4 regions of the Shewanella acanthi genome follow, and region 3 is predicted to be linked to each of the others. Evidence: predicted binding sites of a transcription regulator. Region 3 holds the regulator's gene; each other region holds the start of a gene.
What was found. Region 3 encodes sigma-54, which starts transcription at its own class of promoters, with help from an activator protein. Its sites were predicted from a motif close to GTTGGCACGNNNNTNGNNT; they were not measured.

Region 1 (5,407 bases), 610 kb from region 3:
GACTTGGTAATGAACACACCAAGATGGCAACGGCTAGTACGAGTTTTAATTTCATGATTGATTTCATGATGGGCTCCCAGGGCGTGTTGACCTTTCGAGATTAAATTTTGTTCGTTATGGCAAGCTCGTACTCGCGAAACGAGGAGTGACGTGTAGTTATTCTACTCAAATGACGAGTGACAAAGAGTAAGCGCTTGCCTAGCGAACCCTTCGGGCAGCGTTTGGCAGGCTTTTCTGCTGCGTTAGCGTCCGTTTATGTAGAACAACTACACTGCACGGACTTTTCCTTGCATAAACACCCGCCAAACCGCTGCAAAAATAACCCTGAAATGTAAACACGCCCTAGAATGGCCACCAGTCGCTCATAAAGAACTGGCTAAGCCAGCCCACCTGCTGCGCTTCGGCAAAGGTGCCTGTCCCGCTATATTGAATACGGGCATTGGCCATACGCGTGGAATCAATGGTGTTATCGGGTTTGATATCCTCAGAGCGCACTATGCCTGTGACGCGGATAAATTCATCACCATTGTTAATGGAAATCCACTTTTCACCGCGCACCACTAAATTACCGTTATTGAGCACCTGCATGACGTTGGCCGATATGCTGCCATCTAAGCTGTTGCTTTGATCAGCATCGGACTCACGCTTGGTGTCCATACTGTCGCTGTAGCCAAAATCCAAGGGCACACCACTGATGGTCACGTTTTTACCACCGGCATAGAGTGGATTGACGTTCATATCAGAGCCTTTTTTGATCTGATTGCCCGCACTTTTCTTCGCCTGCGTCGATTCCTTCAGCACGATAGTGATAATGTCGCCAACCTTATGGGCGCGAATATCCGAATATAGGCTCGCCGCTTGGCTGTCCTGAAAAATTGACCCTGTCGCCACGATTTTGGTTGGCGGCGCTTCGGGGTACACAGGCGCATAAAAGGGGTCGTCCGCAATCGGCTTTTTAGGTGTTGAGCTACAAGCTCCGAGCAAAAGTGCAACGGCCAATACCACATATCTAGCCATGATCTTTACCTCTATAGGTTCTGATTCACGTAAGCAAGCATCTGATCCACCGCAGAAATAACCTTGGAGTTCATTTCATAGATCCGCTGACTTTCGATGAGATTTACCAGCTCTTCGGTCACGTTCACGTTAGAGGTTTCTAACGCGCCCTGACGAATTGCTCCCATTCCATCTAATGACGCCGTCCCTTGAATAGGTGTGCCACTCGCACCGGTTTCGGTGAAGAGGTTTTGCCCGATAGGATCTAATCCCGACGGGTTAATAAAATCTGTCATGCTGAGCTGGCCAATCACCTGACTCTCGGCGGTACCCGCGGTTTTTACCGACACTTCACCTTCGGATGAAACCGTAATAGCAGTGGCATCCTCAGGAATGGTGATGGCAGGTTGCAGCACATAGCCCGCGCCCGATGTCACAATTTGCCCAGTATCGTCGAGGGTGAATTGACCATTACGGGTGTAAGCCGTTGTGCCATCAGGTAATTGCACCTCGAAAAATCCTGGACCTTCAATCATCAGATCGAGGGAGTTATCCGTGGTCAGCATGTTACCTTGGGTAAACAACTTCTGTGTTGCTACCACCTTAGTCCCCGCACCTATGTTTAGGCCGTTAGGCAACTTAGTGTTTGAGGCACTCACCCCACCGGCTTGGTTAACGGTCTGATAGAGCAAGTCTTCAAAAATGGCGCGGCTCTTTTTGTAGCCGACGGTACTGGCGTTGGCGACGTTATTTGAAATCACCGCAATATCGGTTTGCTGTGCGTCTAAGCCAGTTTTACTAATCCATAACGCTGGATGCATAATTTATATCTCCTAACTAATCCGCATTAATGAAGCGGATGCGCGGTCATTTTCTTCCGCGGTTTTCATCATCTTCACTTGCAATTCAAACTGCCTTTGGATGTTAATCATCGACACCATCTCATCCACTGGATTGACGTTACTGCCCTCCACTACCCCACTTTCGACATACACGCTGGGGTTCGCTGGGGCATCATTGCCCGACATCAGGCGAAACAAACCGTCTTCCCCGCGCATCATTTGCTCATCGCCGGGATTCACTAATTTAAGCCGTGCCACTTCTTCAATCACTTCACTGGTCGCGCCTTGTGGGCGAACCGAGATAATGCCATCTTGAGAAATCGTCACTTTATCAATCGGCAACGGCAGTACGATAGGCCCCGCGTCCCCCATTATGGGATTGCCGCGGTCGTTGTGGAGTAAGCCATTGGCATCGAAGCTTAAACTGCCAGAACGGGTGTAGGCCTCACTGCCATCTTGCGCCTGCACGGCAAGCCAACCATCGCCTTTGATGGCGACATCAAGATCTCGCCCTGTAGATTTAATCGGACCTGCGCGAAAATTGGTTGACGGAGATTCGACCATAGCGAAAACCCGAGTCGGCATGCCTTCACCGAACGCTTGCATCGATCTGGCCTGGGCCATATCCGATTTAAAGCCATCGGTATTGGCATTGGCTAAGTTGTTGGCACGCAGCGCCAACTCATTCATGTTTTGCTTAGCCCCACTCATGGAAATGTAGAGAAACTTGTCCACAGACTGCTCCGTCAAATTTTCAACCTTACGGTAGAACAGCAAACATCATGCCAAATAATTGGGCAGCTAATGGGTTGATATGACTGAAGGAAATTACGGGGATAACGAGAAGGGACTGAAAGCGGCTAAGTGTTGCCGTAGGCGGCAACACTTAGCTTTGACGAGCATTTTAACGAATTTGCAGTACGGTTTGCTGTAGGGTGTTATTAACTTCAAGGGTTCTTGAGTTAGCTTGGAAGTTACGTTGGGCTGATATCAAATCCACCAGCTCAGTAGTCAAATCGATGTTTGATTGCTCCAGCGCCGATGCAGTGATGCTACCAAAGGTACCACTATTGGCCTCACCCGCAATCGCTTGACCCGAGTTAATACTGGCCTTCCAAGAGGTGTTACCGACTTGGATTAAGCCCTGCTCGTTTGCAAAACGCACCAGAGCTACGCGAGCTAATGGAACACTCGAACCGTTAGAATAAGTCGCCAGAATCAAGCCATCGGTACCAATTTCAACGTTAGTTAAGCGGCCAACGGTTGTACCGTCTTGGCTTAATTCCGTCGCCGAGAAGTTAGCGGCATATTGGGTTGGATTATTGAACTTGATGGTTAAGGTTTGGCTACCATCTGCACCAGCACCAATCACACCTGCGCCACTCACACCTAAGGCCTCGGTCGTAATGGTCGCAGGACTACTGCCGGTGTAGACACCGACCGCATTAAAGGTTAATACAGAACCCGCCCAACCACCTGTAGTTTGTGCAAGCGTAGGTGTATTACCCAATGCAGTGCCGTCACCATCTAAGTCAGCACTATAAGAGCCCGCACCGCCAGCCACATCGACCTGATTACCATCAACCGCATAAAAAGCCACCCAGTTGTTTTCACCTGTAAATGAACCGCCAATTGGCTTTACAAAATAGGACGTCAGAATATGTGGCTCACCCAATGAATCGTAAATCGTCATCGAAGTGACACTGTTATAGGTTGTTGAATCGGTTGGATCGAACGCGGCAGGATCCAGCTCGGTGTCCTTAGCGTTAAGGTTCATCGAAATACCCACGTTTTGGGTTTGCGCGGGGCTTCCTGCAGTATCAGGAATTTGTACCGGTCTAGTCGTACTTAAACTCACAGAAGTAGAGTTACCGTCACTATCAACAGGGAAGGTTTGTAAATAGTTACCCGCAGCATCAACCACATAACTGTCGGCATTTACTTTAAATGCACCGGCACGAGTGTAGGAATAGTCCTGAGTGCCAAACTCATTAGAAGTGACGAAGAAACCACTGCCTTGAATCGCCATATCCAAAGAGTTATTGGTTAACAACAAACTACCTTGATGGAATTGCTGCGCCACTTGGCTAGTTGCAACGCCCCCACCTACCGCGGTTTTTGAGTTGGCAAAAATAGAGTTAGCGTAAACATCCGCAAATTCGGCACGCGACTCTTTAAAGCCTGTGGTGTTGGCGTTAGCAATGTTGTTGGCCGTGGTATTTAAATCTTTTTGTGCAGCTGAAATGCCACTCAATGCAATGTTAAACGACATATTTCACCTCTGAAATCTATTCAATTTGAAAACGGACACCCGTCCAATCCTAAAAAACTGCCAAATTAACTTTCGGTGACCGCAAGTACATCTGAGAGCAAGAAGGCGCTGCCGCCCTTTAAGTTTAAAATCGCCCCAGTGCTGGCAGTGCCTAAGGACACGCTTGACACATGGGCATAGGTTGAAACCGCAAGCGACTGCGAAGCCCCATCGACTAAGCCTGTCGCCTTAAACGAGTAGTTGCCTGCTACTACAGGTTGGCCACTGTCATCTAGACCATCCCAATCAACATCGATGTTACCGCTGGCACTGCCATCAACTGTCATGGTTCTTACCACTTGACCATATTGATCTTGGACATGGACGGTAATTGTTGGGATGCTTTGAGAAGTACTGACCACACCTTGCATCCCATTGGTGTCAGAAGACACATAAGCAGTATCCGTTGGCAGTAATACTTTACGCCCCACTAAACCAGAAGCTTGTAAGGCTTGGCTGGATGTCATCACGCTGTTCAAATTGACGATTTCATCATTCAATTTGGCAATACCGTCAACGGTAGAGAAAGATGCCATTTGCGAGATCATTTGATCGTTATCGACCGGGTTAAATGGATCTTGCATGGACAATTGTTGACTGAGCAGCGAGAAAAAATCTTCCTGCGTCAGCCCATTAGATTTCTCTTCCGTGGTAGTTGTCGATGTCGATTGAAGCCGTAAACTATCGAGGAAGGAATTTCCTGTAGAAATAGTGCTCACAGCTCACCTCCTGAATGATTCATCTTACTTACCCATCCCAAGTGTTTGTTGCAGCATCGATTTTGCAGCTTCCGCTACCTGCACATTCATTTGATACGAGCGTGAGGCTGAAATCATATCTGCCATTTCTTCCATGACATTCACATTCGGCTTATAAATAAAACCATCGGCATCCGCCATTGGATGATCCGGCGAATACTCTTTTAATAGGGGTTTATCACTCTCAACAATGCCCTTTACAGACACACTTTGAGACGCTTCTTGCTGACTTTGAGCTTTGGCCATCTCAGCTTCAAAAATCGGTCGACGGGCACGATAGGTTTTATCGATACTACTGGACACTGAATCGGCGTTTGCGATGTTGCTGGCGGTGGTGTTTAATCGAACCGATTGGGCCGACATCCCAGAACCAGCAACGTCAAAAATACTAAATAAACTCATGATTAATCCCCTCTCAGCGCTTTTTTCATACCACTGAATTTACTGTCCAAGAACCCAAGGGACATCTGATATTCGAGTGCATTTTGCATAAATGCAGA
Region 2 (5,407 bases), 610 kb from region 3:
TGGCTATCGGTGATTTCACTGAGCCAGCTAGGAAGGCGATAACCTCGGATATCGACAAGCGCCTGGGTGATATCGAGCCGCTCTTTGGCGTGGATATGGCTAAAGCTGGTGGATGAGTAACCATCAATACTATTGCCGAGTTTCTCCGAAATCACTTCTTCAAATCCAGATAATTGGCCGTAGCGTAATTGTGCTCTGTCTTTAATTTGTGCTTGGGGAATAAGAATGGCCGCCTTTAGCTGACCCGCAGGGCACTGTTGCGTGGGATCGTCATTGAGGTCGAGTCTTAAGGACACATATATTCTATTGCCTTCAATCCGTTCACTCACTAACTGGATACTGATCGCCTGGGCATTGCGATTAATGGAAAAGTTATTTTGAGTGAGGTTGCCGTTAGTGGTTTGCTGCTCGCTGGAAATCTGGATGCCAGTATTGAGGGTTGCATAGCTCACGGCTTGATTGATGGCTTCTTCCCGCGCTTGGGTCACATTGCCATTGATAATAGTGGCATCACCGCTGGCATTCACCCACTCGGCTTTAGCGGGTATTGCAAATAGCGTAAGGCTCCCAATCATGAGCAAGGTGGTACTTATTTTGTTCATTAATAGAGTCCTTAACGAAAGTTACTACGCTCTGCCACGACAAAACTGTGTGACAGCCAAAAGTCAGGATCTGCCGATTTACTGACGTTATTTATTTAGCCGAGTTAAAGCAAATTCTGTGCCTGTTATTGAGCGGGTAATATTGCGGGTGACTACTGAGGTTTAAGGATACAGAATTGAGGTCGATAACAACTCTGCAGGGAGATAGCTGAGGTATTTCTCAACATGCGTCCTTTGCAAATACTCTTAACCTGGTCTGATAATTGCTAGCCATAAGACAAAGTGGCAAAGGTAATGGGTCATTTGTGACCGCATATAACCATTGAGGTAAGACTAATGCTCAAACGTGCATTAATTTATATGGCAATTTTAGTGTTGGCAGGTTGTGCTTCTGGCACAAAAGAGCCGCCAAAACCGAGCTTTGTTGACGGCAATGGATTGCCGCCGACGGCAGTTATCAATCATATATCACAGCGTATTACGACTGAGTTAACACAGCAAAATGATGCTTTGCGTCCTGATCAGCCTTTGGTTGTTCTAACGCCTGTACTAGTTGGGGACTTGAATAGTACCAACGCCTTTGCCCTGCAATTACAGCAGGGGTTAATGGCGTCACTGCATAGCTTTCAGTTCAATGTGGTGGATTTAAATTTAGGTGATGGCATAAGAGTGACTGAAGAAGGTGATTTTATTTTGACGCGCGAGTGGCAAAAGTTATCAACCAACCTGCCTGTCGACCATTTAGTCGTCTCGACAATGAGCCCAGCGACAAATGGCATGGCGATTAACACTCGTATTGTTACCATCAGTAACAATCGGGTGGTGTCGACCTCTCAGACCTTTATTACCCAAAAAGAACTTGGCAATTACCTGCAGCGTTCTGAGCAGGTGGTGTCCCACGATGGCATTTTATATCGTCAATCCGCACCGGGAATGAACGAAGTTCGCGTGTTAGGAGATAACAAATGAAACCCTTTTTTGTCTTAGTGGCCTTACTGATGCTGACTGCCTGTAGCAGCAAAGATAGATACGTTCAGTGGGAGGATGTGCCACCCCCAAGTTTTCCCAAACTGACGGCTATCGGCTATGCACCTTTAGCGACTCAGCCGGCAAAAGAACAATCACAACGGGTACTGATGGCGATGCAGGCTTCAAAAATTGTGGCTTACCGTGAGTTAGCCGAGCAGGTTTATGGCCAGAAAATTACCGCCAATAGTAGTGTGAGTGAATGGATGCTAACCGATGATAATGTAAAAGCCTCGGTGACGGGGATTATTCGTGGGGCTAGGGTCGTGAAAAGTTATCCTGCGGGTGATCATTATGTGACTGAGTTGGAGCTAGATTTCGCTCAAGTATGGCAGCTCTACCAACAGCAAAGCCGCCCACAGCGAATCAAAGAAGTTACTTATTTCTAGTGTGACATGAAATTTTCGCTCATTAAAAAGCCGCGTCGATGTCGCGGCTTTTTAATGGATTTCATATCGCTGATTTCAGTCAGTGGTATCCTGAACCTTAAGCTTTAATATCATTACCTAAGCTTGATATCGTCGACGTTTTGCCTTTTTCGTTATAGGTGAGACTCGTGGCATTTCGACTTGCCTGTAATGCTTGGGCAAAGCGATTAAGGCTTGCAATATTCATCTCGATAAGACTAGCATTTTGAGCATTTAACGCTTTGCATTCTGCTAGGGTTTGCTTGACCGTGGCCATTTTAGTGGCGAGGTCCTGCTGCTCTGTCAGTAACCCAATCTCGGGATGCTGAGCAATGAACTCGTCGTTTGCTTTAAGCGTTTTTAAACAATCGGATTTTTCGGCAGCAAGGGACAATAGCAAATCGGCGTTTTGGTCTACCAAAGCGCCTTTTTCGTTGACGATGATTTGCTTAAGTACATCCAAATGGGCTTGTTGTTTGTCGACCAGTTCAGCAATGGGCGTCATAGTTACTCGTTATTAAGATCGTTTAATTCAGCTTCAAAGCTGGCGATATTGGCTGCCAATTTTTCAGGATCAATTTTGTAGCGACCCTCAGCAATCGCTTGCTTAATCTCTGCGACTTTTTTCTGATCGACTTCAGGAAGACTGGCCATTTTCGTCTGAGCACCTTGTAACTGCTGAGCTTGAGCCGTAATGACAACAGAGTCACTTTTTTGTGGAGTCGATTTAGCCGATACCTGAGTAGATACCTCGCTTTCGCTATTTTTCTTAGCGGTATTTGAACGAACTTGCGAAGTCGTTGTTGTATTTAATTTGCTAATATCAATTGCCATGTGAGGCTCCAGCGTCGTGTATACGGGATTTCTTAACTGGGGTATCGGCCGCTTCCTGAAAAGCTTTAGCGAATTTTACATTCTTACTTCAACTTCGCCAATGGCCGTCACTATAGCATCCAGCTCTTTGTTTGACTTGCTATTTTTGACTCTTATTTGGTCACCGACATTGCCATCCTGCAGCGCCTCCCCCAAAGTTTTTAAGGTAAAATTATTTGAGCGAACATAAATCGATACCGAATCATTCTTACACACAAAACACAGGTTATTCGCAAAAATCGGGGTGTTTTTGGCGACTCGGCGTTTAACTCTAACCCCAGATAATTGGGATGTGTCGTTAAATTGCAGTCCGCGCAGCGTGTTTTGGTCGACATAGCGGATTTCAACTTGGTTTGGGGAGATGAGTTCACCCGGTGCAAGGGTTTCACTGGCTACGACCACGGGAAATAGGATCTCGACCCTAACAGACATAAAGATTTGCCAAGGGTAGCTGAGGTCGGGAGTCTCGCAACTGACTTTTAAGGTATTGTTACGACTAATTTCTCGCTGTGATGCCAATTCAACTTTAATGGGTGTTGAGCACTGAGAAGGTAGTGTTCTTGCATCTAAATTTTGCGGTAGGATTTCAACCTTGGCATTTTCTGGTACCGAAATTTTTTCATTAACAAGGGCTTTAGCTAATTCGCTGATGGTCGATACGCTGGGCACTATGGGTTCCGCCTTGGCTAAAGGAGAGACAAGGAACGCAAGGGGGATAAAAAAAATGCCAAAATTTACTTTCATAATGAATACACTAGCTTGTAACGCCAGATTGCACCTATACTTTTATCAAATTCGAAGCTGATGATTGTGTGAAAATTGGATCTGTATGTCAGAAGATTGACTCAGTTTCGATTACAGTTACTTATTTTCAAGTCAAGCAAGTAATGTGCCTATACTCGCATGAGTCTTAAGGCCAAGCATAAACAGAACAACAAGGCAGACTTATGTCGAGTATTCTTGATTCAGTCAATAAACGCACCCAGCTCGTTGGTCAAAACCGCTTAGAACTACTGCTATTCAAATTAAATGGTCGGCAACGCTTTGGGATTAACGTATTTAAAGTTAAAGAAGTTTTGCAATGTCCACCTTTGACTCTGCTGCCTAAACTTAATCCCTATGTGAAAGGTGTTGCCCATATTCGTGGCACCACTATTTCGGTCATCGATTTGAGCGCGGCAACCGGTGGTCGCCCCCTCGAAAATATTGAGAACTGCTTCATTATTATCTCCGAGTATAACCGCAGTGTGCAGGGATTTTTGGTAAGCTCGGTTGAGCGCATTATCAACATGAATTGGGAAGCCATTATGCCGCCGCCCCAAGGAGCAGGGCGATATTCCTATTTGACTGCCGTGACTGAAATTGAAGGTGAACTGGTCGAAATTCTCGATGTGGAAAAAATTCTCGATGAGATTTCACCGGTCAAAACCGCCATCAGTGACGAACTGAATGAAAAGCTGACCATCGATAGAAATCAACATTTCCATATTATGGTGATTGATGATTCTGCGGTCGCCCGTAAGCAGATTATTCGTGCCCTCGAATCATTGAATTTGCAAATCGATACTGCCAAAGACGGCCGTGAAGCGCTAGCTAAGCTAAAATCTATCGCGAGTGAAATGACCAATGTGGCAGATGAAATCCCGTTGATTATTTCTGACATTGAGATGCCGGAGATGGATGGTTATACCCTCACGGCGGAAATCCGTGATGATCCTAAACTCAAGCACATCAAAGTGGTGTTACATACTTCCCTCAGCGGGGTATTTAACCAAGCTATGGTGCAAAAAGTCGGCGCCAATGATTTTATTGCTAAATTTAACCCTGACGAATTAGCCGCTGCAGTTAACAAACATTTAAGCTTGTAGTGATTTTAGGGCGTGGGTTAGTGCTGAATTTGGCTTTTCGCTATAATCAGTAGCTTGTAACATGATGTTTTTGCACTTATTTGGGTGCTTGCGATAGGATTTAGGACGTGAATGTGCAAAACAAATCACTCGCTGAGGCTGAATACAACCAGTTTAGGTTGTTCTTAGAACAACACAGTGGCATCGTGCTGGGTGAGAATAAGCAATATCTCGTGCGTAGCCGCCTTGCTCCCCTGATGGGCAAGTACAATTTGCCTTCATTATCCGATGTGGTTAAACATTCGATGAAACCCACCGAGCGCGCATTGCGGGCAGAAGTGATAGATGCAATGACAACTAATGAAACCCTGTGGTTTCGTGATCGTTATCCATTTGAATTGCTTGGTAATGCATTATTACCCGAATATGCCCGCTTGGGACGTCCATTAAAGATTTGGTCTGCAGCTTGCTCATCGGGTCAAGAACCCTATTCGTTGGCGATGACCATTTTAGAATATCAGCAGAAAAAGCCAGGAGCCCTTGCCGGTGGTGCTTCTATTCAAGCAACGGACCTATCGCCATCTATGTTGGAGCGTTGTAAGCACGCGGAATATGATGGATTAGCCTTGGCCAGAGGATTATCCGAGGAGCG
Region 3 (5,407 bases):
TGGTTTTACCCATGCCAGTTTCGAGCATTAATAGACCAAGTACACTGGCGGCTGAGGCTTGTTTCTCACCTTGAATTAATGTGATGCTGGCATCGAACTCTGAGGCGAGCACGACTAATTTGGTTGCGGCTCGGGCATGGAGGCCGAGTTTATTGCAAATGGTGACTTGGCGTTCAAGCTTTGGCATTAGTCAGTTCCCGATGGCGTGCATTGACTTGATGTTTACCGTTACTGAAGCGTTTAGCCAGTTGCTCAGCTATATAGACAGATCGGTGTTGTCCACCCGTACAGCCAATGGCTATGGTCAAATAGCTGCGGTTATTGCGCTCAAGGTGGGGTAACCAAGTTTCGAGTAGATTCTCAATCTGCCAAATAAACTTATTGACTAAGGGTTGGCGATTTAAAAACTCTGCCACGGGTTCGTCTAAGCCCGTTAATGGCCTAAGTTCTGCTTCCCAGTGGGGATTTGGTAAAAAACGCACATCAAACATAAAGTCGGCTTCGGTGGGCATGCCGTGCTTAAAGCCAAATGATTCGAAATTGATCACCAGTTCTTTATCGACACTGCCGAGCAGAATTTGCCGAACCTGATCGCTGAGTTCATAGATATTCAAGTTAGAGGTATCTATGTAGTGATCCATCTGCTGCGATAAAGGCTCAAGCAATTTACCTTCAAGCTTAATGGCTTCCTGCAGTGAGACGCGGCTCTTAGACAAGGGGTGCAAGCGCCGGGTTTCGCTGTAGCGTTTGAGCAGGACTTTATCGCTGGAATTGAGGAAGAAGCTGATAAGTTCAGTGCCATCGGCGAGACTTGCGAGTTGTTTTTCCAACTCTTTGTCTTGCTCTGGCAAGTTACGCACGTCGACACTGATGGCGACGAGATCGTTACTGCCCTTGAGCTGCCCAAGTAAACTGCCGATTAAGGGTAATGGAAGATTATCGACGCAGTAATAGCCGAGATCTTCGAGCACCCTTAGTGCGACAGATTTTCCTGAGCCAGAGCGCCCAGACACTATAACCAGTTTCATCCAGTGATTACCTGATAGAGTTCCGTTTCATCATGGGTTTTGCGTAATTGCTTCAAAACCTGTTTGTCGCTCAGGCGCTCGGCCATCGATGACAGGGTACTTAAGTGCTGCTGACACTGTTCAGCAGGCACAAGCAGTGCAAATAAAATATCAACCGGTTGCTTGTCGATAGCGTCAAAAGCTATCGGTTCCTCACATTTAACGAGTATTGCTATGGGTTGTGCTATATCGGTTAATCTGCCATGTGGAATGGCGATACCGTTACCTATACCTGTGCTCCCCATCTTTTCGCGTGCCACTAGGCTTTCGAATATCTCTTGAGATGAGAGGGTTGGGTACTGGGCAGCGGCTAAGTCGCTGATGAGTTCCAGTACCTTTTTCTTACTGCCCGGAGTGGCGCAGGTTGTGCATTCCGGCCGCAGTATGGTACGAAGTTCCATTGTTAGTGTTTTGTTAACTTCTCTTTGTGTTTAATAACCTGACGATCAAGCTTGTCTATCAGGACGTCTATGGCAGCATACATGTCCGCATGCTCTGAAGTCGCGAAGACTTCACCACCGGTGAGATTGATCCTTGCTTCGGCGATTTGTTGCATTTTCTCAACATTGAGTACAACGTGCACATTATTGATCTGTTCGAAATGACGTTCAAGTTTTGAAAACTTTTCCTCTACATATGCCCGTAAAGATTCTGTTATCTCGACATGGTGTCCACTCAGGTTAATTTGCATAGAAACGTCCTCCGATATCCACTGTAGGTTATAAACTTTTACGCTGGTTGGATGGGGGGATCAGCATCGCTTCTCGATACTTCGCAATCGTTCTTCGGGCGACGTTAATTCCCTGTTCGGCCAGAAGTTGTGCCATCTTGCTATCGCTCAGAGGCTTCTTCTGATTTTCCGCCGCAACCAGTTTCTTAATAAAAGCTCTGATTGCTGTGGATGAACACTCACCGCCATCGTCGGTGCCGACGTGGCTTGAGAAGAAATATTTTAGTTCAAAAAGTCCCTTTGGGGTATGCATATACTTTTGGGTAGTCACCCGTGAAATGGTCGACTCGTGCATTTCAACGGCTTCGGCAATATCGTTCAGAACCATAGGCTTCATGGCTTCTTCACCGTATTCGAAGAAACCTTGCTGATACTGCACAATGCAATTTGCCACCTTAAGAAGAGTGTCGTTACGACTCTCTAGACTCTTAATAAACCACTTGGCTTCCTGCAGATGACCACGGATAAACTGACTATCAGATTGATTTTTACTGCTGCGAGCCATTGCTGCATACTGTTGATTAACATTGATTTTTGGCATGCAATCCGGATTGAGCTCGACGACCCAACGACCATTTTTCTTCGACACTGAGACATCGGGTACAACGTATTCTTCATCTATTGGGGTGATTAATAAACCAGGACGAGGGTTAAGGGTTTGGATAAGGGCAATGCTATCGCGCAGATCATCTTCCTTAAGCTTGGTCTTTCGCATCAACAATCTAAAATCGCGGGCAGCGATCAGATCCAAGTGTTCCTTGATCAGCATGCGAGCGTTATCTAGTTGAGGTGTATCAGGCGAAAAGTGAGATAATTGGATCAGCAGACACTCGCTTAAATCCCTTGCCGCGACACCGAGAGGATCGAAATGTTGGATACGCTTCAATACCGCTTCGACTTCATCGAGTTCGATATCCGGATTACCCATGGCCTCGAGAATCTCTTCGGTGCTCTGGGTCAGATAGCCCTGATCGTCGATAGCATCGATGATTGCGGTGGCAATTGCCATATCGGTGTCGGAGAAGGGGGTGAGATTTTTTTGCCACTCTAAGTGTTCGTAAAGCCCTTCGCTGGTTTCGCCTTGAAAGGGCATATCGTCTTCTCGGCTGCCACCAGGGCCGGCATTGGATGAGGCGGTGTAGACTTCATCCCAAGTCGTATCTATGGGAAGTTCGTCGGGCATGGAATCCTTAGTTAAGGATTCGGCGATATCGACGGCAGAATTATCCTGCTCGGGTGGAAGGGCGCTGGCTTCGCTGAAATCAGTATCGGCGATGGCCTGATTGCGGTCACTCGATGCGTCAAATTGCTCCTCTTCCAGCTCGAGAAGAGGATTTGAGTCTAAGGCTTGCTGGATCTCTTGCTGCAATTCCAATGACGACAATTGTAACAGGCGAATTGCCTGTTGTAGTTGTGGCGTCATTGTTAACTGTTGACCCAGTTTGAGCTGGAGTGACGCTTTCATGCTACCGCTGATCCCTACGTTATAATTTTGAATTTAGGTTACTTGTTATCTTTTTGATTGAGTCAAGAGACCTAAAATTCAAGGAGTTTGGCTCTGTTTTAGTAACTATAGCCTGAATTGTTCACCTAAGTACACAGCCCTAACTTGCTGATTGTTTAAGATCTCTGCGGGTGTCCCCTCTGCGATCAGGTTTCCGTGACTCACGATATAGGCATGCTCACACACGTCTAAGGTTTCGCGCACGTTGTGGTCGGTGATCAGCACTCCAAGCCCACGACTTTTGAGCTGTTCAATGATCTTCTTGATGTCGATAACCGAAATTGGGTCAACCCCGGCAAAGGGTTCATCGAGCAGAATAAACTTAGGATTTGCGGCAAGGGCGCGGGCAATTTCTACCCGGCGGCGTTCACCACCCGACAGTGACATGCCTTGGCTGTCACGAATATGGGTAATGTGGAATTCTTCCAAAAGATGTTCTAGCTCTTCAATCCGTTGCTCGTTATTGAGTTCTTTGCGGGTTTGCAGCACCGCCATGATGTTGTCGTGCACGGTGAGCTTACGGAAAATACTGGCTTCCTGTGGCAGATAACCAATCCCTTTACGGGCCCGTAAATGCATAGGATCGGCGGTTAAGTCATCGTTATCGATAAAGATACTGCCCTTATCGCTTTTGACCAGACCGACAACCATGTAGAAAGTGGTGGTTTTGCCAGCGCCATTTGGGCCGAGGAGCCCGACTACTTGCCCAGTTTTTACCGTGAGGCTGACATCTTTAACGACCTGACGACTCTTATAGCTTTTGGCCAGATTTTGGGCTTTTAAGGTAATTTGGGTCATTGTCAGTCCTGTTTAACAGGTTTGTCAGCGGGAGGATTTTTAAGATCTTCCTGATAATTTTCGGGCTGAATAATCGTTATTACCCGATCGTCACCATTGCCGGTACTCTCTGCAATCAGTTTTTGCTGGGTGATGTTGTAACGAATCAGGTTACCTGTCACTTGGCTACCAGCTTGATCGAGGGTTGCTTGACCTTTTAGTGTTAGAGTGCGTGAAGCCATTTCGTAGCGAATTTCTTTTGCACTGGCAGATGCAGGGCGGCCATCATCGAGGATTTGGCTATAGGTTGCAGGGTTACCCGTGGCGACTAAAATTTTGCTGTTGTCGCCCTCTGCTGAGAAAGCACGCAGCTCATTGGCTTGGATCTTGATCGAGCCCTGGGTCACTTCAACAGGACCGTAGAAGATGATTTGGTTATTTTTGATATCTGCAGTTTGGCTGACAGCCTTAATCTTGACCTCTTGCTGCAAATCACCAACTTTGGCAAAGGCGCCCATGCTGGTCATTAGCATTAGGCTGGCAAGTAATATGTTATTTTGCTTCATAGGTTCCAACTACCTGACTGGTCAATTGCACTTCCTGCGCGTTTAGATCCGCGTAAAGGCCTTGCCCCTGAATATTAAAATCTTTGCCTTTGACGTAGATGATACGGTCAGAGGTCATAATCATAGTGTTAAGATCGAGCTCTAAAAAACTGGTCGACAACGTTTGTATTGGCTCACCGGGGCTGATGGCCTCGATAATAACATTATTTTCTAATGCAACCTTACCCGTATCCTTTAACAAGCGGCCATTATCGGCTTGAATTTGCCATTGTGCTTGACCCTTATCGGGGTACACAAGGTATACAGGGCGAACAAAGTCCGTTTGGTTTTTCTGCTCGAAGTGCTCCATGTGCTGGGCGCTGACTCGGCTATTCACCTGACCCTGCTCATTAAATTCGATGCTACGCAAATCGTCGATAATGTAATCGGGTCTATCGCCATTATTCAAGGATGTATCAGTGTCGTCGCCACGTTTTTGCTGCACTTGCCAATAAAGTACTAATGCAGTACCAAAAAAGGCGATAATAGCGAGGGTCACACGACTCATATACTCATTCCATGGGCCGAAGTAAATTTATTTTGGCTAAGCAAAAGTAAGTCGGTTAGCTCCCTGAGGGCGCCATGGCCACCGTTGAGGTGGGTCACAAAGTGGGCGTGTTGGCGCACATAGGGATGACCATCCGCCACGCAAGCAGAAAGCCCAACGACTTTCATTACCGGCAAATCGACAATATCGTCACCGATATATGCCACTTCTTCAGGA
Region 4 (5,407 bases), 130 kb from region 3:
AGAGGCACTAGACAAGGAGGTTCGCTATCGTAACCATATCGAATCGAGTCTACGTATTGCCTTAAAACAGCAAGAGTTTAGGGTTTTTTATCAAGCACAAGTGGATGCCAAAACGCATTGTTTGGTAGGTATGGAGGCGCTGATCCGCTGGGAGCATGCAGAGGATGGCCTAATCTCACCTGATCAGTTTTTACCGATTGCAGAAGAAATCGGCTTTATGGAAGAAATTGGTGACTGGGTTTTACTCGATGCCTGCAAGCAAGCCAAGCGCTGGCTGGATATGCTGCAACCGATTGGGCACAAATTGACTATTGCAGTTAATTTATCAGCTTCCCAACTAGCAAATGCGCATCTTTACGACAAAATCCTGCACGCATTGAGGGAGTCCGCACTGCCTGCTGAAGCTTTGGAATTGGAAATTACTGAGAGTGGATTGATTGAGGAGCCCAGTGAGCGCGCTAGGGTACTCAATTTAATTAATGACTTAGGTGTTCGTTTTGCTTTAGATGATTTTGGTACAGGATTCTCAACCCTAGAGCATTTAAAACACTTTCCCATTAGTATCTTGAAAATCGATAAGAGTTTCATCGCCTCCTATGATCACGATGAAAAAGACACGAGATTGCTCGCCGCACTTTTAAACTTCGCCCAGGGTTTTAATGTGATGGCTGTTGCCGAAGGTATTGAAACCCTTGAACAAGCGAACTTTTGTACCGAGCGTAGTTGTAATGTGCTGCAAGGTTATTTTTTTTCCCGTCCGATCGATGCCAGTGAATTTGAAGCCAAGTTCATCCTTCCATTACTCGATGCTAAGTGAATTTACGCTATCCTGAGATCTCGCAGGGCGGTTTTCGTCTGGTGAGGATTATTTACTTGCTTTACACTGAGCAATAGACAACTATCAGCGCCCCTTTCTGGTGCATATAGCATTTGGAATGTGATTTACCGCGCCGCATTTATTGCGTAGAGCCTTCATTTTGCGTGTTTAACTTGGTCATTTTTTCATGAAAATAGGTATTCTTTCTCAGTTCCCCGAGTTGTATTCAACCCGTCGCCTAGTCGAGGCCTGTGAGAGCCGTGGGCATGAGGCGGTGGTGATTAATACCTTAAATTGCTACATGAACATCAATTCCATTAAGCCTAGTATTCATTACCAAGGTGAAGATTTAACTGGGTTTGATGCCATCATCCCACGTATTCATGCCAGTGTGACATTTTACGGCTGTGCCGTGGTGCGCCAGTTCGAAATGATGGGCGTTTACTCTGCAAATGACTCCATTTCCATTGCCCGTTCCCGTGATAAATTAAGAGCGCTGCAGTTGTTATCTCGGAAGGGCATAGGCATGCCCATTACGGGATTTGCCAATAAACCCAATGACATACCCGATCTTATTAATATGGTGGGTGGTGCTCCCTTAGTGATCAAATTACTGGAGGGCACACAAGGTATTGGTGTGGTACTCGCCGAAACGAAAACAGCGGCAGAGAGTGTTATTGAGGCATTTTTAGGGCTCAAGGCAAACATCCTAGTGCAGGAATACATCAAAGAGTCCAACGGCAGTGATATTCGCTGCTTTGTTGTTGGGGATAAGGTGGTCGCCTCGATGAAACGCCAAGGACCCGAAGGGGATTTCCGCTCTAATCTACATTTAGGTGGTTGCGGTGAGAAAGTAAAAATTACCCCAGAGGAGCGTAAGATGGCTGTGGCTGCGGTTAAGGCAATGGGGTTAGTCGTTGCCGGGGTGGATATTTTGCGCTCAAACCGTGGGCCGCTGATTCTAGAGGTGAATTCAGCACCTGGTATAGAGGGGATTGAGCAAACGACGGGCATTTCTGTCACTGAGCCGATTGTCGAATATATAGAGAAAATGGTGGCGGCGAATAATAAATCGAAACGCCCCATTATTGCTTAAACGGATATTCTCCATAAAAATGCCACGCTAGGGTGGCATTTTTATTCGTTGGTTAACGAGTTAGAGATCGAAACCGAAAGAGTAACCTAACACGACTTTAGCGTCGTCACCGTGCAAATCGGTGTCAGACACCATAAAGGACACTGTACCAATAGTTGTGTCCGTGCTGAGGGTCACGTTGTAGTCTGAGTAGCTGTCTTCATCGAACCAGCCTTCAACCACATCACCGCTTGAGTAACCGTAGTGGAATGACAGATTGAGCTTTTCAGTCACAGGGAATGAAGCGTTCGCTTCAAAGTAGCTCATATCCTTTTCATCTAATGGGGCTGCAGCCACATCGTTGCCCGCGTTGATCACATGGGAATAACCGACTTCGAGCCATTTCCAAGTTAATGCGCCATGCAGCTCGCCAAAATCGATACTGCTGTCTGAATCAGGGTAGGCATAGTATAAGTAGCTAACATCAAAGCCTAACTCCTCGGTAATATTGCCGCTATAGCCGGCATAGAGGTCAAGCTCGTAACTAGTACTGTCACCAAAATCAACGTTCGATGCCCAAGTTCCAGCGTAAAAACCAGAGTCATGGCTGTAGTCGATACCGCCTTGTATCGCTGCACCATTGCCCGTTTGTGATACACCGCGCCACAAATAGTTAGAAGTTCCACCTATATTGCCTGAAACGGCCGCAAAGGCATTGGCCGTCATTAACAGTCCCGTCGATAATGCCAACACGCTGTACAGTGATTTGTTCATCTTCATCCCCTCGATTGACTTATTTATCGATTCACTCATGTCGGCGCTTTGCTGACATTGGTGCATCATGGTTTTTTCTGAGGAGTGAACTGCTAATCACATGCCACTATTTCAATTTCTTAAAAAACAATGCGTTAAACATTTTTGTGTTAATTAAATGTTTTTAATTGCTCTAAAATAGAGCGTTAATGCACTGCGGGCGTGCAATATTTAAGCATTTTGACCAAAAAAAACGCCTCACACTGGGGGAGGCGTTTTCTCAAATTAGTGTCTTATAGACTTAGTTAACGCTATCACGCAATGTTTTACCCGCTTTGAACTTAGGTACAGTGGCTTCAGCGATGTGAATTTCTTTACCAGTCTGTGGGTTACGGCCAGTACGAGCTGCACGGGTAGTGGTTTCAAATGAGCCAAATCCAACGATAGAAATTTTGTCACCGTTTTTCATTGATTCAGTAATAGCTGCTTCGAATGATTTTAATGCACGTGCTGCTTCAACTTTGGTTAAATCGGCATTTTCAGCAATCTTGGCGATAAGTTCAGTCTTGTTCATTTGTGTTGTCTCTTCTTTCCGTAGATTTGTTAATTAAGCATACCTAACATGCCACAAGGATTTGGAGTTGGAAAGCCCTTTACTGCATGGGAGTGTAATCCGTGTAGCAAAAAAGCTAAATTTTTACACTAGATGCGAGTTAGGTTTTATTCTTCAAGGAGTTGGTACAGTATTTGTTTAACTAATTTGGGCTCAAATGGCTTGTCACATAGGGCATTCACCCCCGCTTGTGAGACGTTGCTCAGGTGGGCTTCGTTGGCTTCGGAGGACACCATTAAAATGGGAATATGGGATTGTTGGCTTTCGTTACGAATATATTGGGTGAGGGCGAGACCATCGACACTGGGCATGTTGTAGTCGGTGATGACTAAGTCGAACAGCTGGTCCCGCATAAGTTCAATCGCCTGTGCGCCATCTTCCGCCTCGGTGATATGCTCGATGCCTAAATTGGCAATTGTCCGCTTAATCACGTTACGGGCCATGCGGCTATCATCAACGACCAATACCCGTAAGCTCTTCACATCAAAGTGGCTTAAATCTAATTCATCGTGACTTAAAAAATCGATAGTGGCATTGAGTGCCTTGCCTAAATGCTCGGCATTAAAAGGTTTTGGCAGGATAGCGACAACACCAGATTGGCGAAACACTTCTAATTGTTCGCGGCGATACTCGCTGGAGACCAACATAAATTGGATATCTTTGCATTCTGGAAGGGCGTGTAAGTAGTCTAAAAACTCCTTCGCCGTACCATCTTCAAAGTACATCGCACTGGCGATAAGATCAGGTTTATGCCTTTCTATCAGTCCTTTAGCCTCGGTAATATTGGCGGCACTCTGTATGCTGATGATTCCTTCCTGCTGCAGATGCTTAATGATGATCCGCCGCTGGATCTCCGAGGGTTCGACAATCAATATGGATAATTCATCGGGGGATAACTGGGTCATAGTGGCCAGGACGCACGCTGAAAATTTAGTTAAGTTGTTAACTTAGGACAGAAATTACCGCTTAGCAACCTAGGTTTATTGATTCGTGCTCTGGCGTAAATATCGATGACTCACTTTCGAGAAGGCAATCCAATACTGGATAAGTAATAGCAAAATAATACTGGCAACTAGCGGTAACATCGGGATGTTATGCCCTGCCAAGATGACCTTAACATCTTCTGGAGTGACTCGATAGGCGATGATGGCGGTAATTCCCAATGCCGTAAAGCCCAGTGTTTGCAGTGCAAGATAGACCTTGAGCACTACGCTGGCCCAAGGAGCACGCATCATAATGCCAGCTAATACGGGCAACACCCCTAGGGTGAATAAATCGAAGGATGCGGTGGCAACGGCGCGCCATAGGGCCACAATAGCGAACAGAGTATAGAGAAGGATTAACAGTAGCAGGCGTTTTGGCATAGCTTAAATCGTTTAGGATATTTAAGGATGAGTCAGTGTAGGAAAAGAGCCTAATCGAGTCCAGCATAAGCCGAATATCATGTAGAATAGTGCCTTTGCTGAAGCAGGATAATATAGGTTTAGTAATGACTGAAGTTGAATTTTGGGCGCTGGTAACCCGTACCGAAGCTGCGCAATCGCAAGAATCTATAGGGCAGTCTTTAAAAGACAAGCTGTCCGTGTTGGATGACGAGGAATTAAAGGCCTTCGATAAAATGTTCGGTCAACAAATGCGTCGCAGTTATCTTTGGTCCCTGTGGGGAGCGGCTTACATCATTACAGGCTGTGACTCAGACTATGCCTTTGCTGAGTTTCGTAGTTTTCTTATCTCCCTTGGCCAAGCGAAATACGACGAAGTGATTGCCAATCCCGACAGCTTAGGTCAACTCAGTGTCTGGCCGGAAAAAGACGGTTATGCCTATCCATTTATTGAAGATTATGATTTGATCGCAGGCCAATTATTTGAAGACAGAACCGGTAAAGAGCTTCCCTTTATGCCATCGGGTAAAGCAACACCAGTAGGTAAAAAGTTCAGCACTAAACCTAAGGACTTAAGGCAGCAATATCCCCTATTAAGTGCTAGATTTCCTTTTTAGGCTGGATGCTTAAGAGCTTAAAAAGCTGGCTAACTTAGCCGTAAAGTGTGTTTAAAGCGGGCTTTGGTTTAAGTCGCAAGGGGTTAGATGTGGAGATGAAAGCTGCGATTTAGCGGCTTTTTGTTTTTGGGCTTAGGAGACTCGTTAATA

Region 1: flgF (flagellar basal-body rod protein FlgF) is a predicted target of sigma-54. The motif match lies at 2,610-2,628, and genes of this name have one in related genera.
Region 2: flgA (flagellar basal body P-ring formation chaperone FlgA) is a predicted target of sigma-54. The motif match lies at 3,787-3,805, and genes of this name have one in related genera.
Region 4: K0H61_RS02035 (TorF family putative porin) is a predicted target of sigma-54. The motif match lies at 2,756-2,774, and genes of this name have one in related genera.

Annotation. Positions count from the first base shown of each region.
Region 1 covers NZ_CP080413.1:1,217,211-1,222,617, reverse strand. The annotation lists gene K0H61_RS05520 (flagellar basal body P-ring protein FlgI) at 1-55, opposite strand, end outside; gene flgH (flagellar basal body L-ring protein FlgH) at 343-1,017, opposite strand; gene flgG (flagellar basal-body rod protein FlgG) at 1,029-1,817, opposite strand; gene flgF (flagellar basal-body rod protein FlgF) at 1,830-2,573, opposite strand; gene flgE (flagellar hook protein FlgE) at 2,743-4,110, opposite strand; gene flgD (flagellar hook assembly protein FlgD) at 4,176-4,868, opposite strand; gene flgC (flagellar basal body rod protein FlgC) at 4,893-5,309, opposite strand; gene flgB (flagellar basal body rod protein FlgB) at 5,312-5,407, opposite strand, start outside.
Region 2 covers NZ_CP080413.1:1,211,033-1,216,439, forward strand. The annotation lists gene K0H61_RS05445 (flagellar assembly protein FlgT) at 1-602, opposite strand, end outside; gene K0H61_RS05450 (FlgO family outer membrane protein) at 939-1,571, shown strand; gene K0H61_RS05455 (LPP20 family lipoprotein) at 1,568-2,017, shown strand; gene K0H61_RS05460 (flagella synthesis protein FlgN) at 2,115-2,540, opposite strand; gene flgM (flagellar biosynthesis anti-sigma factor FlgM) at 2,543-2,869, opposite strand; gene flgA (flagellar basal body P-ring formation chaperone FlgA) at 2,945-3,652, opposite strand; gene K0H61_RS05475 (chemotaxis protein CheV) at 3,856-4,776, shown strand; gene K0H61_RS05480 (CheR family methyltransferase) at 4,884-5,407, shown strand, end outside.
Region 3 covers NZ_CP080413.1:604,264-609,670, forward strand. The annotation lists gene K0H61_RS02570 (HPr family phosphocarrier protein) at 1-187, opposite strand, end outside; gene rapZ (RNase adapter RapZ) at 174-1,028, opposite strand; gene ptsN (PTS IIA-like nitrogen regulatory protein PtsN) at 1,025-1,468, opposite strand; gene hpf (ribosome hibernation promoting factor) at 1,471-1,758, opposite strand; gene K0H61_RS02590 (RNA polymerase factor sigma-54) at 1,787-3,262, opposite strand; gene lptB (LPS export ABC transporter ATP-binding protein) at 3,368-4,099, opposite strand; gene lptA (lipopolysaccharide transport periplasmic protein LptA) at 4,102-4,644, opposite strand; gene lptC (LPS export ABC transporter periplasmic protein LptC) at 4,631-5,191, opposite strand; gene kdsC (3-deoxy-manno-octulosonate-8-phosphatase KdsC) at 5,188-5,407, opposite strand, start outside.
Region 4 covers NZ_CP080413.1:470,728-476,134, forward strand. The annotation lists gene K0H61_RS02025 (putative bifunctional diguanylate cyclase/phosphodiesterase) at 1-817, shown strand, start outside; gene rimK (30S ribosomal protein S6--L-glutamate ligase) at 1,005-1,913, shown strand; gene K0H61_RS02035 (TorF family putative porin) at 1,974-2,666, opposite strand; gene K0H61_RS02040 (HU family DNA-binding protein) at 2,947-3,219, opposite strand; gene K0H61_RS02045 (response regulator) at 3,366-4,163, opposite strand; gene K0H61_RS02050 (hypothetical protein) at 4,239-4,622, opposite strand; gene K0H61_RS02055 (DUF4240 domain-containing protein) at 4,748-5,257, shown strand.